3 regions of the Microbacterium sp. IO18 genome follow, and region 1 is predicted to be linked to each of the others. Evidence: predicted binding sites of a transcription regulator. Region 1 holds the regulator's gene; each other region holds the start of a gene.
What was found. The regulator LexA, encoded in region 1, represses DNA repair genes until DNA is damaged. The targets are predictions, from matches to a motif close to TCGAACANNTGTTCGA.
Positions count from the first base shown of each region.

Region 2: ACLF6J_RS12300 (HNH endonuclease signature motif containing protein) is a predicted target of LexA. The motif match lies at 3,597-3,612, and genes of this name have one in related genera.
Region 3: recA (recombinase RecA) is a predicted target of LexA. The motif match lies at 1,602-1,617, and genes of this name have one in related genera.

Region 1 covers NZ_JBMJAF010000002.1:33,626-38,910, reverse strand. Annotated here, with positions in the region: gene metE (5-methyltetrahydropteroyltriglutamate--homocysteine S-methyltransferase) at 1-1,742, shown strand, start outside; gene lexA (transcriptional repressor LexA) at 1,907-2,593, opposite strand; gene ACLF6J_RS11790 (LysM peptidoglycan-binding domain-containing protein) at 2,880-3,248, shown strand; gene ACLF6J_RS11785 (histidinol-phosphate transaminase) at 3,293-4,387, shown strand; gene hisB (imidazoleglycerol-phosphate dehydratase HisB) at 4,384-5,001, shown strand; gene hisH (imidazole glycerol phosphate synthase subunit HisH) at 4,998-5,285, shown strand, end outside.
Region 2 covers NZ_JBMJAF010000002.1:136,142-141,426, forward strand. Annotated here, with positions in the region: gene ACLF6J_RS12285 (Na+/H+ antiporter) at 1-756, opposite strand, end outside; gene ACLF6J_RS12290 (ABC-F family ATP-binding cassette domain-containing protein) at 797-2,620, opposite strand; gene ACLF6J_RS12295 (spermidine synthase) at 2,691-3,539, shown strand; gene ACLF6J_RS12300 (HNH endonuclease signature motif containing protein) at 3,764-4,954, shown strand; gene ACLF6J_RS12305 (sugar-binding protein) at 5,050-5,285, opposite strand, start outside.
Region 3 covers NZ_JBMJAF010000001.1:702,724-708,008, reverse strand. Annotated here, with positions in the region: gene pgsA (CDP-diacylglycerol--glycerol-3-phosphate 3-phosphatidyltransferase) at 1-366, shown strand, start outside; gene ACLF6J_RS03515 (CinA family protein) at 363-851, shown strand; gene ACLF6J_RS03510 (helix-turn-helix domain-containing protein) at 993-1,301, shown strand; gene ACLF6J_RS03505 (DUF3046 domain-containing protein) at 1,321-1,545, shown strand; gene recA (recombinase RecA) at 1,814-2,863, shown strand; gene ACLF6J_RS03495 (regulatory protein RecX) at 3,301-3,726, shown strand; gene miaB (tRNA (N6-isopentenyl adenosine(37)-C2)-methylthiotransferase MiaB) at 3,776-5,285, shown strand, end outside.

The DNA.
Region 1 (5,285 bases):
GCCTCGATGACCTGCTCCCGGTCTACGTGGAGCTGCTCGCGCGACTTCGCGCCGAGGGAGCCGAGTGGGTGCAGCTCGACGAGCCGGCGCTCGTGAGCGAGTCGCTCCCTGCATCCGTCGCTCAGCTGTCGGATGCTGCCGCCCGAGCGCTGGACGTGCTCGGACGCGCACCGGAACGCCCCGCCATCCTCGTCGCCGCCCCGTACGCCGACCTCGGTGAGGTCTTCCCGGTGCTCGCGGCCGCGCCGATCGAGGCGATCGCCGTCGACCTCGTGCGCGGCGGCGTGCCCGCCCCGGCCGAAGGACTCGAGGGCAAGACCCTCGTCGGCGGGGTGGTCGACGGGCACAACATCTGGCGCGGCGACCTCGCGCACGCGTTCGACCGGCTCGAGGCCCTCCGTGCGCTCGGCGCGGCCGTGTCCGCGTCGACGTCGACGTCGCTGCTGCATGTGCCCCACGATGTGACCGACGAGTCCCGGCTCGACGAGCGTCTGGTCTCGTGGTTGGCGTTCGCCGACCAGAAGGTCCAGCAGGTCGGTGTGCTGGCCCGGGGGCTCAGCGTCGGCCGCGCGTCGATCGCCGCCGAGCTCGACGCGTCGTCCGCCGCGCTGGCGGATCGTCTCGCCGCACCGGGCGTTCGTGACGGTGCCGTCCGCGATCGTGCGCTCAGCACGGCCGACTTCTCCCGCGTCGGGTACGAGGAGCGTGAGACCGCGCAGGAGGCGCTCGGCCTGCCCGTGCTGCCGTTGACGACGATCGGCTCCTTCCCGCAGACCGGCGACATCCGGCGTGCGCGCGCCCGGTTCACCCGTGGCGAGATCCCCGCCGAGGACTACGACGACTTCCTGCGTCGCGAAGTGGCCAGCGTCGTCTCCCTGCAGGAGGACCTCGGGCTCGATGTGCTGGTCCACGGGGAGCCCGAGCGCAACGACATGGTGCAGTACTTCGCCGAGAACCTCGATGGCTTCGCGGTGACCGAGCACGGCTGGGTCCAGTCGTACGGATCCCGGGCCACGCGCCCGTCGATCCTCTGGGGTGACGTCTCGCGACCTGCGCCGATCACCGTGGGATGGTCCGCCTACGCGCAGTCGTTGACGAGCAAGCATCTGAAGGGCATGCTCACGGGTCCCGTGACGATCCTCGCCTGGTCGTTCGTGCGCGACGACCAGCCGCTCGGTGAGACCGCGAACCAGGTCGCGCTGGCGCTGCGCGATGAGATCGCCGACCTGGAGGCTGCCGGCATCGCGATCATCCAGGTCGACGAGCCCGCGCTGCGTGAACTCCTGCCGCTGAAGAAGGCGGACCAGCCCGCGTACCTCCGCTGGTCCGTCGACTCATTCCGACTCGCGACCGGTGGTGCCGCTGCGGGTACCCAGGTGCACACGCACCTCTGTTACTCCGAGTTCGGTGTCGTGATCGATGCGATCCGGGCGCTCGATGCCGACGTGACCTCGATCGAGGCGGCGCGCAGTCGCATGGAGGTCGTCGCCGACATCGCCGAGGTCGGGTTCGACCACGGCATCGGTCCGGGCGTCTACGACATCCACTCGCCGCGCGTGCCGACGGTCGAGGAGGTCGAGTCGCTGCTGCGTCGCGCGGTGGAGGAGATCCCGACACGTCAGCTCTGGGTGAACCCGGACTGCGGCCTGAAGACCCGCGGCTACGACGAGACGACCGCCTCGCTGCGCAACATCGTCGAGGCGACGCGCCGGGTGCGTGAGGACGTGAGCGTCCGGGCGTAGCCCACCCCGGGTCGACACCCCCGCGCAGGGTCGACACCCCCGCAGCGCGTCGACACCCCCGCACAGCGTCGACACCCCCGCGCAGCGTCGAGGCCCCCTCTCAGAAACGTATCTGGGAGGGGGCCTCGACGGTCAGCGGGGGCCTCGACGGTCAGCGGAGCACGTCAGACCGCTCGGAGCACGGCCACGACCTTGCCGAGCACGACGGCCTCATCGCCGAGGATCGGTTCGAAAGACGAGTTGCGGGGCAGCAGCCAGGTGTGCCCGTCGCGACGGCGCAGGACCTTGACGGTGGCCTCCCCGTCGAGCATCGCGGCCACGATCTCGCCGTTCTCCGCATTGTTCTGGGAGCGGACGACCACCCAGTCGCCATCGCAGATCGCGGCGTCGATCATCGACTCGCCGGAGACCTTGAGCATGAACAGGTCGCCCTTGCCGACCAACTGGCGTGGCAGGGGGAAGATCTCCTCCACCTGCTGGTCCGCCGTGATCGGCACCCCCGCGGCGATGCGCCCGACCAGGGGTACGAGCGCGGCATCGCCCACGGGGGTCGCGACATCGGCCGGGTTCTCGCCGCTCGCACCGGGCAGATCGATCAGGACCTCCATCGCGCGCGTCTTCCCGGGGTCGCGGCGCAGGTAGCCGCTGAGCTCGAGCTGTCCGAGCTGGTGCGTCACGCTCGAGAGCGACTTGAGGCCGACGGCGTCACCGATCTCCCGCATGCTCGGCGGGTACCCGTGGTGGGCGATCGAATTCTGGATGACCTCGAGGATCGCCATCTGCTTCGGGCTCAGGCTCTTGCGACGGCGGGTCCGCGGTGCCTCCGACTCGGGGGCTGAGTACTCGCTCATGGTGCTCCTTAAGTGCGTGATCCGACGTCGCTCTTCGAATGTCGGAGGCCCGTGGTGTGGTGTTCTCATCGAAACCGTATCCGAGAAACAGTCCGATCTGGAAGATCTGTTCGAGCGTGTCGGGCGAATCGCGTTTCCGGTTTCGAAGAACACTTGACAGATGTTCGAACTCGAAGATACCTTCGGAACGTAGCTTCGCATTCACGGCTCCCGGCCGAGACGGGAATGCGAACGCTACGCCAACTTCCTCCGGGCCATCGCCCCGAGACAGGCTAAGGAGCACGACATGAGCAGCATCAGCGTCAGCACCGCAACGATCCTCCCGGCACCCGCACGCCCCCACACGCGACTGCGGCTGACGGCACGGGGTCGCGGTGTGCTGCTGGCTCTCGCCTCCGTGCCGCTGGCCATCGGAATCGCTTTCGCGGCACTCAGCGGTGGCAGCGCCATCGCCTCCGGTGTCGATGCTCCCGCCGCGAGTGTCGAGACGCTGACAGTCCTGCCCGGGGACACCCTGTGGTCGATCGCCACCTCGGTCGCGCCGAACGCCGACCCGCGCGTCGTCATCGGAGAGATCAGCCGGATGAACGTGCTCCGTGGTGGCGAGCTCCAGATCGGTCAGGAGCTCGCGATCCCGGCGCAGTACGTGGACTGAGCCCTCACCGGGATGTGCGTCATCCGCCCGACCAGCGGCCTAGCATGGGAAGGGTGACGCTCTCCCTCCACGATCTGCCGCTCCGTGACGACCTTCGCGGGCTGAAGCCGTACGGTGCCCCGCAGGCCCCTCTCCCGGTCGCTCTCAATGTCAACGAGAACACTCATCCGATCCCGGAGGCGGTCGCGAGTGACATCCTCGACGACATCGCGGTGGCGATCCGCGACGTGAACCGGTATCCGGACCGGGAGTTCACGACGCTTCGCGAGGCGTTCGCGGATTACCTCGGTCATGGGCTCACCGCCGACCAGATCTGGGCGGGCAACGGATCCAACGAGGTGCTGCAGCACATCCTGCAGGCGTTTGGAGGACCCGGGCGCACCGCCTTCGGGTTCGCGCCCACGTACTCGATGTATCCGCTCATCGCGCAGGGAACGGGGGCACGGTGGATTGCCGGCACCCGGGAGCCCGACTACTCGATCACGCCCGAGGATGCGGCGGCGCAGGTACGCGCTGCTGACCCCGATGTGGTCATCCTCTGCTCGCCGAACAATCCGACCGGGACGCCTCTCGGTCTCGATGTCGTCGAAGCCGTCTACGACGCTGCGCGCGGCGTCGTCATCGTCGACGAGGCGTACCAGGAGTTCGCTCCGCACGACGCGCTCTCCGCGCTCACGCTCCTCGAAGGGCGGCCTCGCCTCGCGATCTCCCGCACCATGAGCAAGGCATTCGCGTTCGCGGGCGCGCGGGTGGGCTATCTCGCGGCCGATCCTGCTTTCATCGACGCCCTCCGCCTGGTCCGACTGCCGTATCACCTCAGCGCGCTCACACAGGCCGCCGCCGTCGCTGCGCTACGTAACGCCGACGTGATGCTCGGCATGGTCGAGGAGATCGTCGAGCAGCGCGACAGGATCACCGCGACGCTAGAGGCCCTCGGCTACACGCCGCACGAGACGTGGTCGAACTTCGTCCTGTTCGGAGGAGTCGCCGACCCGCGCGCGACCTGGCAGCAGTTGTACGACCGTGGTGTGCTGGTGCGCGACGTCGGCATCCCCGGGCACCTCCGAGTGAGCGCAGGAACCGAGTCCGAGACCACCGCATTCCTCGACGCCTTGGCCTCGATAGGATCGGCATCATGAGCAGCCCCGCACTGACCCCGCGCACCGCCAGCCGTGTGCGCAGCACGTCGGAGTCCACCGTCGAGCTCGAACTGAACCTCGACGGGACCGGTGCGAGCCGTATCGACACTTCGGTGCCGTTCTTCGACCACATGCTCACCGCCTTCGCGAAGCACTCGCTCACCGACCTGACGGTACGGGCCTCGGGCGACACGGACATCGACGCGCACCACACCGTCGAAGACGTGTCGATCGTGCTCGGACAAGCCATCCTCGAAGCGCTCGGCGACAAGTCGGGCATCTCGCGGTACGGCGATGCGCTCGTGCCCCTCGATGAAGCCCTCGCGCAGGCGGTCGTCGACATCTCCGGGCGTCCGTACCTCGTGCACACCGGCGAGCCGGCCGGGTTCGAGCACCACCTGATCGGTGGACACTTCACCGGGTCTCTCGTGCGCCACTCGTTCGAGGCCATCACCTTCAACGCCGCACTCACGGTGCACGTGCGCGTCCTCGGCGGGCGCGACCCGCACCACATCGCCGAGGCCGAGTACAAGGCCTTCGCGCGCGCCTTCCGCCAGGCCAAGGCTCTGGACCCGCTGGTCGACGGCATCCCGTCGACCAAGGGTGCGCTGTGAGCAGCGCGCCCCGCGTCGCCGTCTTCGACTACGACTCCGGCAACGTCCACTCCGCGGTGAAGGCACTGGCCGAGGCCGGCGCGGATGCGGTGCTCACCCGAGACCGTCAGACGGCTCTCGAGGCCGACGGACTACTCGTCCCCGGCGTCGGTGCGTTCCAGGCCGTCCGTGAGGCACTGCGTACCCACGGCGGCGACGAGATCATCGACCGGCGGTTGGCCGGGGGGCGGCCGGTGCTCGGGATCTGCGTCGGCATGCAGGTGCTGTTCGAGCACGGTGTCGAG
Region 2 (5,285 bases), 100 kb from region 1:
GGCGGTCGTCACCCGCGGCGACACGTAGGCGACGATGAGTCCGGCGACGACGACCGCGAGCACACCCGAGGCGTGCACCGTCTCGGCGAGGAGGAACGCCGTGAACGGGATCAGCAGCAGCGCGACGTTGATCACGATCGTCGAGGCTGTGCGGCGCAGCAACAGGTAGCCGAGAGCGGCGACCACGGCACCGGCCGCGATCCCCCCGACATACGAGATGAGCAGATCGACGGTCACCGACAGCGGCGTGATCTGACCGCCGAGCGCGAGCGAGACCGCGATCGCGTAGAGCACCAGAGCCGTGCCGTCATTGGTCAGGCTCTCCGCTTTGAGCTTCATGAACATGCGTCGCGGGAGGAGGCGTCCGAGGGCGGCGACGGCCGTGGCGTCGGGCGGAGCGACGGCGGCACCCAGGATGAGCGCGATCTCCCACGGCATCCCGAACAGCACACCGATGCCGGCCACGGCGAAGGCCGAGGCGACGACCAGCACGGTGCTCATCGGCAGGATGTAGCGGAAGTCGCGGCGGATCGACCGCAATGAGGTCGTCAGGCTCTCCCAGAACAGCATCACCGGGAGGAACAGCAGGAGCACCGTCTCCGGGGGCAGCTGCACCTCGCGCAGCGGTGGCACGAAACCGAGGAGCAGCCCGAAGATGACCAGGACGAGGGGCAGCGCGAGACGCACGCGCGGGGCGATCAGGGTTCCGACGAGAATCGTGAGTCCGAGCAGGACCGTTACTTCGAGGCCTTCCATCCCTACCTCCCAACAGCGGTGAGAGAAGGATATTCCTCCGTCAGCCGATCTCCTCGGTGAGTTCGAACCAGCGCAGCTCCAGCTCCTCGATCTCGGCCTGCTGCTCGCTGATCTTCTTCATCCGCTCGCCGAGGCCCTCGTAGTCGGACTGGTCGTGGTCGGCCAGCGCGGTCTTGGCGGCGTTGACCTGCTGCGTGAGCTTCTGGATGCGCCGCTCGAGGGCCGACACCTCCTTCTGCGCCGTGCGCAGGGCCGCGCCGTCGAGACCTTTGGAGGTGGCGGCGGTCGTCGCGGTCGCTGCGGCCGTGGCGGTCTGCTTCGGTCCGGTCGAAGACTGGAGGTGGCGCAGCCGCAGGTACTCGTCGACCCCTCCGGGCAGGTGCCGCAGATGCCCGTCCAGGATCGCGTACTGCTGGTCGGTGACGCGTTCCAGGAAGTAGCGGTCGTGGCTGACGACCAGGAGCGTTCCCGACCAGGAGTCGAGGAGGTCCTCGATCGCGGCGAGCATGTCGGTGTCGAGGTCGTTGGTCGGCTCGTCGAGGATCAGCACGTTCGGCTGGTCGAGCAGCACGAGCAGGAGCTGCAGACGACGCTGCTGCCCACCCGAGAGGTCTTTGACCGGAGTGGAGAGCTGGGCCGAATCGAAGCCGAGCCGTTCGAGCAGCTGACCGGGAGTGAGGTCCTGCGCCTTGGAGCCCGCTCCCATCGTGTAGGAGGTGCGCAGCCCGGAGATGATCACCCGCACCGGGTCGTTCCAGTGCTGGGTGAGCTCGTCGAGGCGCTGGGTGAGCGTCTGCACCTTCACGGTCGTGCCGCGCTTGACCCGACCGACGGTCGGTTCGACCGTGCCGGAGATGAGCCCGAGGAGCGTCGACTTGCCGGCGCCGTTGACACCGAGGATGCCCGTGCGCTCCCCCGGTGCGATGCGCCACTCGACGTCGCGCAGCACGACCTTCTCGCCGCCGTCCGCCGTCGGGTAGGTCACCCCGACGTCCAGCAGGTCGACCACGTCCTTGCCGAGGCGCGAGACCGCGAGCGACTGCAGCGACACCTTGTCGCGGATCTCGGGCACATCGGCGATCAGCTCGTTGGCCGCGTCGATGCGGAACTTCGGCTTGGCCGTGCGGGCGGGAGCGCCGCGACGGAGCCAGGCGAGCTCCTTCTTGGCGAGGTTCTGGCGCTTCGCCTCGGTCGCCGCCGCCATGCGGTCGCGTTCGACGCGCTGCAGGATGTACGCCGCGTAGCCGCCCTCGAAGGGCTCGACGATCCGGTCGTGCACCTCCCAGGTCTCGGTGCTGATCTCGTCGAGGAACCACCGGTCGTGCGTCACGACCATGAGGGCCCCGGCGTTCGGCGACCAGCGCTTCTTGAGATGCCCCGCGAGCCAGGTGATGGCCTCGACGTCGAGGTGGTTGGTCGGCTCGTCCAGCGCGATGACGTCCCAGTCTCCGGTGAGGAGCTTGGCGAGCGACACCCGGCGCCGCTGACCACCGCTGAGGGAGCCGATCTCCGCATCCCAGGGCAGGTCGGTGAGCAGTCCTTCGATGACGTCGCGGATCCGCGCGTCGCCGGCCCACTCGTACTCCGGGGTGTCCCCGACCACAGCGGCGCTGATGGTGAGGTCGTCGGGGAGGGTGTCCGCCTGATCGAGCACACCGATACGCGTGCCGCCGCGCACCGTGACGCGGCCCGAGTTCGGTTCCTTGATCCCCGCGAGCATGCCGAGAAGGCTCGACTTGCCGTCGCCGTTGCGGCCGACGATGCCGATGCGATCACCCTCTTCGATGCCGAGGGTCACGGAGTCGAAGACGACCCTGGTCGGGTATTCGAGATGCAGGGCTTCAGCCCCGAGAAGATGTGCCATGTTCCTTCCAGGGTAGTCGCGCGCGGTCGGCGTGTTCTCCGACCAGCTCCCCGCGATCTAAGATCGACGGGTGCCGAAGAGTCGCCGGGTGTTCTCCCTTCTGCTCGAGGATCGCAAGGCGAAGCTGGTGCAGTCGAGAAGGCGGCCCGGTCGCTACGAACTCAGCGTCGACGGAATCCCGCAGTCCGTCGTCTCGATGACCGACCCCACCGACCTCGAATACGACTACACGCAGCACATCGCCAGAGTGATGGATGCTGCCGCTGAGCCCGGTGCGCCGCTGTTCACCGTGCACCTGGGAGCCGGTGCCCTCACGCTGGCACGCTACGTCGAGGCCACGCGCGCCGGATCGCCGCAACTCGTGGTCGAGTTCGAGCCCACCCTCTACGAGGCGGTGATCGCCGCGCTGCCGCTGTCTCCGGGCACCGATCTGCGCGTCATCTTCGGTGATGCGCGCGCAGTCGCGGACGCGGAGCTTGCCGGCGAGTGGATGGGTGCGCGGTTCACGGTCGTCGATCTCTGGGATGCCGCCGTCATCCGGCATCGCGTGGCCAGCCAGGAGTTCTATCGCCGCGTCGCCGCGCGCTCCGCAGCGGAGGGAGTCGTGGCGGTCAACCTGCTCGACGGACACCCCTTCGAGTACTCACGGCGACAGGCAGCCACCCTGCGCACGGTGTTCGACCATGTCGCCGTCGTCCTCGACGCAGAACCGAACGATGACGAAGGCCCGCTCGGCAACGTCGTCGTCTTCGCGAGCGATGAGCCGCTCGCCGTCGCGACGAACCCCGACCTCCTCGGCGTGCCGCACCCGCATACCCTCCACGGCGGCGCGCTGACCTCGTGGATCGCCGGCGCGCGCATCATGACCGATGCGGACGGCACCGACTCCCCCGACCCCGATGACCCGATCTGGGACTAGCACCTCGGGTTGATCGCGTTCGTCACCGTTTCGTGAACCCGGAGACGTGAGTCTCGATCGAATCTATCTTCGAATGGGTGGTCGGTGATGGACTGAAGTCATGACCGCACTGCTCGACGCGACCGATTCCCAGATGGCGATGCTCGCCGATCTGGTCGCGTCGCTCGAGGCCGCGGAGAGCACTCTGAGCAGCATGCAGGCGGCCCGCGACGGGCATGCTCGCGATGGCCGGACGCCTGGCCGTCGACATCGCCCGCGGCGCCGCCCACCCCGATCACGGAGACATGGCGATCCGCACGGTCGCTGCCGAGATCGGCGCTGCGCAGCACCTGAGCGACCGCACGATCGAGCGCAAGATGGCCGAGGCCTCGTGGCTCGTCGACCGATTCCCGGCGGTATGGGAGGCGCAGGGCGAAGGGCGCATCAGTGCCGCGCACTCCCGGGTCATCGTCGAGGCGGGCGCGCATCTCGACGAGGCTGCGGATCGCGCCGCCTACGCCGCGGAGGCCGTGGAGGTCGCCGTGACGGAATCCCCGAATCGGCTTCGGCGGATCGTACGGCGTCTTGCCGAGCGGTTCCAGGAGCGCAGTCTCACCGAGCGGCATCGCGATACCCGCGAGCTGCGCCGTGTGTGGGGGAAGGACCTCGACGATGGGATGGCCGAGCTGGGGGCGCGCGGACCCGCGGTCCTCCTGCACGGCATGCTCGACCGGCTGTCGCAGATGGCGCATGCGGTGAAGGAGGAGAACGCGCGAGCGGCACAGGATGCTTCGGTCGCCGGACTCCCCGCCGACGACCGCACGGTCGATCAGTTGCGCGCCGATCTGCTCGCCGACCTCGTTCTCACAGGATCCCCCGCGGGCCATGACACGGCGGACAGCCTGCTGGGCGAGGTCCGCGCCCGCGTCGAGGTCACGGTGCCGGTGCTCACTCTGATGGACGATGACGCTCCGACGACCTCATCACCGGCCGAGCTCGACGGAACGATCCCCATCGACGTCACGACCGCTCGCACGCTGGCAGGTTCCGCGACCGGCTGGGACCGCGTGCTGACGCATCCGATCTCTGGCGAAATGCTCGCTGTCGACCGCTACCGCCCGAGTGAGCATCTCCGGCGGCATCTCCGCGCGCGGGACCAGCGGTGCCGGTTTCCCGGATGCGGGATCACGGCGCGCAAGTGCGACCTCGACCACAATCATGCGGCCTCGACCGGAGGGGCGACCGCCCACGGAAACCTTGCCGCCTTCTGCCGACGACATCACATGCTCAAACACCACTCCCCCTGGCACGTCGACCAGACCTCGGGCGGCGTGCTGGAGTGGACGAGCCCGACCGGTCGCACGTACATCGACCGGCCGCCTCCGCAGAACACGGTGACCTTCACGAGTGCCGATCCGGTGACCGCACCGTTCTGAGCGCCTCCCGGGCATGTGCACCGGTTGAACGACGAACCGCCCGGACCCGAGGGCCCGGACGGTTCGCGTATCCGTGAGGATGTGTGCCGTGCGAGTTACTGGTACGACTTCACGATCTCGAGGAGGCTCGGGACGTTGGCGTATGCCTCTGCCGCGTTCTCCTTGGTCACGATGATCGGGTCGAGCAGGTAAGCCGGAACGACCTTCACGCCGTTGTCGTACTGCTCGGTGTCGTTGACGTCGACCTCTTCACCCTTCTGAAGCTGGCCGACCATCTTGATCGACTGCTCGACGAGGAGCGTGGTGTCCTTGTTGATCGTGGAGTACTGGA
Region 3 (5,285 bases), on a different contig from region 1:
AAGCTCTGGGACCCGATCGCCGACAAGCTCCTCACCGGGGCGGGATTCATCGGTCTCGCGATCCTCGACGAGGTCAGCTGGTGGATCGTCGCGATCATTCTCGTGCGCGAGTGGGGGATCACCATCCATCGCCTGATGGTCGCGAGCGAGCATGTGGTCGCGGCCGCGTGGATGGGCAAGATCAAGACGGCGTTCCAGGGTGTGGCCCTGGGATGGGCGTTGCTTCCCCTGCACGTCCTCATCGGTCTCGAAGCATGGACACTGGTGACGTTCATCCTGATGATCATCGTCTTGCTGCTGACCGTGGCGAGTGGGATCGACTACATCGTGGCGCAGGTGCGCGGATCGCGGCAGAAGAGGGCATGAGCGAGACGAGCGCCGCCGCCGTTCTGTCGGCGCTCGACGAACGCGGGTGGACACTGGGAGTGGCGGAGTCCCTCACCGGCGGGGCGCTGTGCGCAGAGATCGTCTCCGTCCCCGGAGCCTCCGCCGTTCTCCTCGGCGGCGTCGTGGCCTATGCGACCTCCGTGAAGGCGACGGTGCTCGGCGTCGACGCCGAGCTTCTCGCCCGGCGCGGTCCGGTGCACCCCCAGGTCGCGCTGGAGATGGCCGGGGGTGTGCGGCGAGTGGTGAGCGTAGACGATCGGCCCGCGGATGTCGGCGTGTCCACCACCGGCATCGCGGGACCGGATTCGCCGGACGGACAGCCCGTCGGTACGGTGCACATCGGTATCGTGACGCCGAACGGAGCGCACGCGAGAGAATTCCGCTTCCGCGGCGACCGGGATTCGATCCGGACGCAGACGGTGTCTGCGGCGCTCGAAGCACTGCTCGACCTGGTCGCGGAATAGTGTCCGGCCCGGTCGGGTTATCAATGATGTGCTCACATTCAAACCACAGAGTGCAGGGGTAGATTTCGTGCAGGCCAGGCGTACTAGACTGGCTGTCCTATCGGGGGAGACCCCGAACGATCACACGGGGAGGAGGTTCCGATGATTCTTGTACGACAGGAAATCGGCGATGTGCTGAGGGACTTCCGCCTGCAGAAGGGGCGCACGCTCCGGCAGGTTGCAAGCAAGGCGTCGGTTGCGCTCGGCTACCTCAGTGAGGTCGAGCGTGGGCAGAAGGAAGCGTCGAGCGAGATCCTCGCATCCGTCGCCGATGCTCTCGATGTGCCCATCTCGACGATCATGCGCGAGGTCGGAGACCGCATCTCGGTTCTCGAGGGTATCCAGGTCTTCCCGGATGTCGTTCCGGACGACCTCGTGGCGTCGATCGAGCCTCAGCTCTCGTTGCACTGAGCAGGGTGCTGGAGTGACGATGCGTCGTAGCGAGTTTCTGCGCGCGGTCGACACCGAGTTCCAGGCGCGAGCATCGTCATTGGTGAACGATCTCGGACTCTCGGCTCTTCGTGGTCGCACGGCGCTCGAGGCGTTGGCCGACGGGACGCCGCCCCGTGAGATCTGGCTCGCACTGTGCGTGGAGATGGACGTCCCGGAGAACCGGCGTCACGGTGTCGGCCGTCTGGAGCCGCGCGGGCACTGATTCCGTGGGAGATGTCCGCGGGTTACGGCACACGGTGTGCGATCGGCGGCGTGTCGTCGAATATTCGTTCGAAGAGAGCGTAGTCTTCTGCACAGGTGGTTCAGAGCTGTGATTGTCCACCGAACGTGAGTTTGCCGAGACGATGTCGGTGGCCCCTCGTACGGTGGAGAACAAGCCGAAGAGCCATACGCCTTGTCGGAGAGTCACTCCCAACCGGGAGGGCCGCGACAGCCTACAGGCGGCACCACGCGCGCAGAAGGAGCACATCATGCCATCACCCGCAGACCGCGAGAAGTCCCTCGAGACCGCCCTCGCCCAGATCGACCGTCAGTTCGGAAAGGGCTCGGTCATGCGGCTGGGCAGTGATGAGCGCGCCCCCGTTGCGGTCATCCCGACCGGCTCCATCGCGCTCGACGTCGCCCTCGGCGTCGGCGGACTCCCGCGTGGTCGAATCGTCGAGATCTACGGACCGGAGTCCTCGGGTAAGACCACGCTGACGCTGCATGCGATCGCGAACGCGCAGCGCGCCGGCGGTATCGCGGCCTTCATCGACGCGGAGCACGCCCTCGACCCCGACTACGCAGCGAAGCTCGGTGTCGACATCGACGCGCTCCTGGTGTCGCAGCCCGACACCGGTGAGCAGGCGCTCGAGATCGCCGACATGCTCGTTCGATCCGGGGCGATCGACCTGATCGTCATCGACTCCGTCGCCGCGCTCGTGCCGCGCGCCGAGATCGAGGGAGAGATGGGTGATTCGCATGTGGGTCTGCAGGCTCGACTCATGTCGCAGGCGCTTCGCAAGCTGACCGGTGGCCTGAACCAGACGAACACCACGATGATCTTCATCAACCAGCTCCGCGAGAAGATCGGTGTCTTCTTCGGCTCGCCCGAGACCACGGCCGGTGGTAAGGCATTGAAGTTCTACGCGTCCGTCCGGATGGACATCCGTCGTATCGAGACGTTGAAGGACGGGACCGACGCTGTCGGTAACCGCACCAGGGTCAAGGTCGTGAAGAATAAGATGGCTCCGCCTTTCAAGCAGGCGGAGTTCGACATCCTCTACGGCGTCGGCATCTCACGCGAAGGCAGCCTGATCGATTTCGGCGTCGAGCATGCCATCGTCAAGAAATCGGGCTCGTGGTACACCTACGACGGCGACCAGCTCGGGCAGGGCAAGGAGAACGCCCGTACGTTCCTGCTGAACAACCCCGATATCGCTCTCGCGATCGAGACGCAGATCAAGCAGAAGCTCGGTATCGGTGCGCAGCTCGTCGCTCCTGACGCCGCTGACGAGCTCGCCGAGCGTCGTCCGGCCTGATGAATGACACACGTGGGGGCGATTCCGAGCGGATCGCCCCCATCATTCCTCTCTTCGGCGGTGCTCGCCCTCAGGCTGACCCCGGCCGGAGCGCTGCGGCAGGAAGCGACGTGGTCTCGGAAGCCGAGCCCGGCCACACGAACGACGCCGGAGCGTGGCGATCGACGTGGGACACTCCGTCTCGCGGATCCGCGCTCGGGACGACGTCCGATGCGGGCACGCCCAGTGACCGCCATCCCGCCCGAGGAGCATCTGCGAGACCGGGAGCCGGGCGAGCAGGCGAGGCGAGCTCCGGCCCCCGTCTCCATGCGCTCGACACATCTAACGAGGTGTCGGGTGGCGACGAGGTTGATCCGGACGAGGCCCGTACCGCGGCCGAGGAGTCGCTCGTACGGAAGCTGCGATCCCGCTCGCTGTCGGTTTCCGAAGCGCGTCAGATGTTGCGGGGACACGAGCTCGACAGCGCCACGATCGACGAGGTGATCGAAGACTTCGGACGCAGAGGCTACCTCGACGATGCCGCTCTCGCCGAGGTTCTGGTGACGTCGGGAGTAGAGCGGAAGGGGCAGGGGCGCGTCGCACTCTCCCGGGCGCTGGCCCAGCGGGGCATCCCGCGCGAGGTTATCGACGTCGCGCTCGATGAGTTACCCGACGATGACAACGAACGCGCTCTCGAGTTCGCTCGGAGCAAGGCTCGTTCGCTCGCCCGGTTGGACCACGACACGGCGCTTCGGCGTCTGATGGGGCAGCTCTCGCGTCGCGGCTACAACGGATCGACAGCGATGAAGGCGGCGAAGACAGCATTGCAGGAGGCGACGTTCGGCAGGGCGACCTCGGGCGTCCGATTCGTCGACTCGGACTGAGATCCCGACGCGGCACACGCGTGGAATCGGCTCGTACAATGGGTTGATCATGACTATTCCGCGCAGTGAACCGACGATCATCAGTGCGTCGTCGGCGGCCGTCGACGACGACGGGCGACAGCGATCCTACGAAGTCCGCACCTTCGGGTGTCAGATGAACGTGCATGACTCCGAACGGCTCTCCGGCTCGTTGGAGAGCGCCGGCTATGTGCGTGCGCTCGACGGCGCCGAAGCCGATGTGGTGATCATCAACACCTGTGCCGTGCGAGACAACGCCGCCGGCAAGCTGTACGGCACGCTGGGGCACCTCGCCTCGGTGAAGCGACGCAAGCACGGCATGCAGATCGCGGTGGGCGGGTGTCTGGCGCAGATGGACAAGCAGGCCGTCCTCGACAAGGCTCCGTGGGTCGACGTCGTGTTCGGAACCCACAACATGGGCTCGTTGCCCGGCCTCCTCGAGCGCGCACGCCACAACGGTGATGCCGAGCTCGAGATCCTCGAGTCGCTCGAGGTCTTCCCGTCCACGCTGCCGACGAAGCGCGACTCCGCGCACAGCGGCTGGGTATCCATCTCGGTGGGCTGCAACAACACATGCACTTTCTGCATCGTTCCCAGCCTGCGTGGCAAGGAGAAAGATCGTCGTCCCGGCGACATCTTGAACGAGATCCGTCTCCTCGTGGATGACGGCGCGATCGAGGTCACTCTGCTCGGGCAGAACGTGAACTCCTACGGGGTCGAGTTCGGCGATCGTCAGGCGTTCGGCAAGCTTCTCCGCGCGGCGGGCGAGATCGACGGACTCGAGCGGATCCGGTTCACCAGTCCGCACCCCGCGGCATTCACCGACGACGTGATCGATGCGATGGCCGAGACGCCGAACGTGATGCCGCAGCTGCACATGCCGCTCCAGTCCGGAAGCGATCGCATCCTCAAAGCCATGCGCCGTTCGTACCGCAGCGAGCGTTTCCTCGGAATCCTCGATCGGGTCCGCGAACGAATCCCGAACGCGGCGATCACCACCGACATCATCGTCGGATTCCCGGGCGAGACGGACGAGGACTTCGAAGACACACTGCGCGTCGTCGAACAGGCACGATTCTCTGCCGCGTTCACCTTCCAGTATTCGATCCGCGAGGGCACTCCTGCCGCCACGATGGAGGACCAGGTGCCCAAGGAGATCGTGCAGGAGCGGTACAACCGACTGATCGCCCTGCAGGAGCGCATTTCCCTGGAAGAGAACCAGAAGCAGGTCGGTCGCGAGGTCGAGGTGCTGGTGTCGACCGGCGAAGGCAAGAAGGACGCGGAGACCCACCGGCTCACTGGCCGCGCCGAAGACAACCGGCTGGTGCATTTCGAGGTGACCGACGGCTCGGCTCTCCCGCGGCCGGGCGACGTCGTGACGGTCACGGTGACCCATGCCGCACCGTTCCACCTGCTCGCGGATGACCCGACCGGCGCTCCGCTGCGCATCCGTCGGACCCGCGGCGGCGACGCGTGGGATCGCGGGCAGGCCGAGTCCTGCGCGGTCCCGACGCCCGCGGCAGAGGGCGGCCCGCGACCGG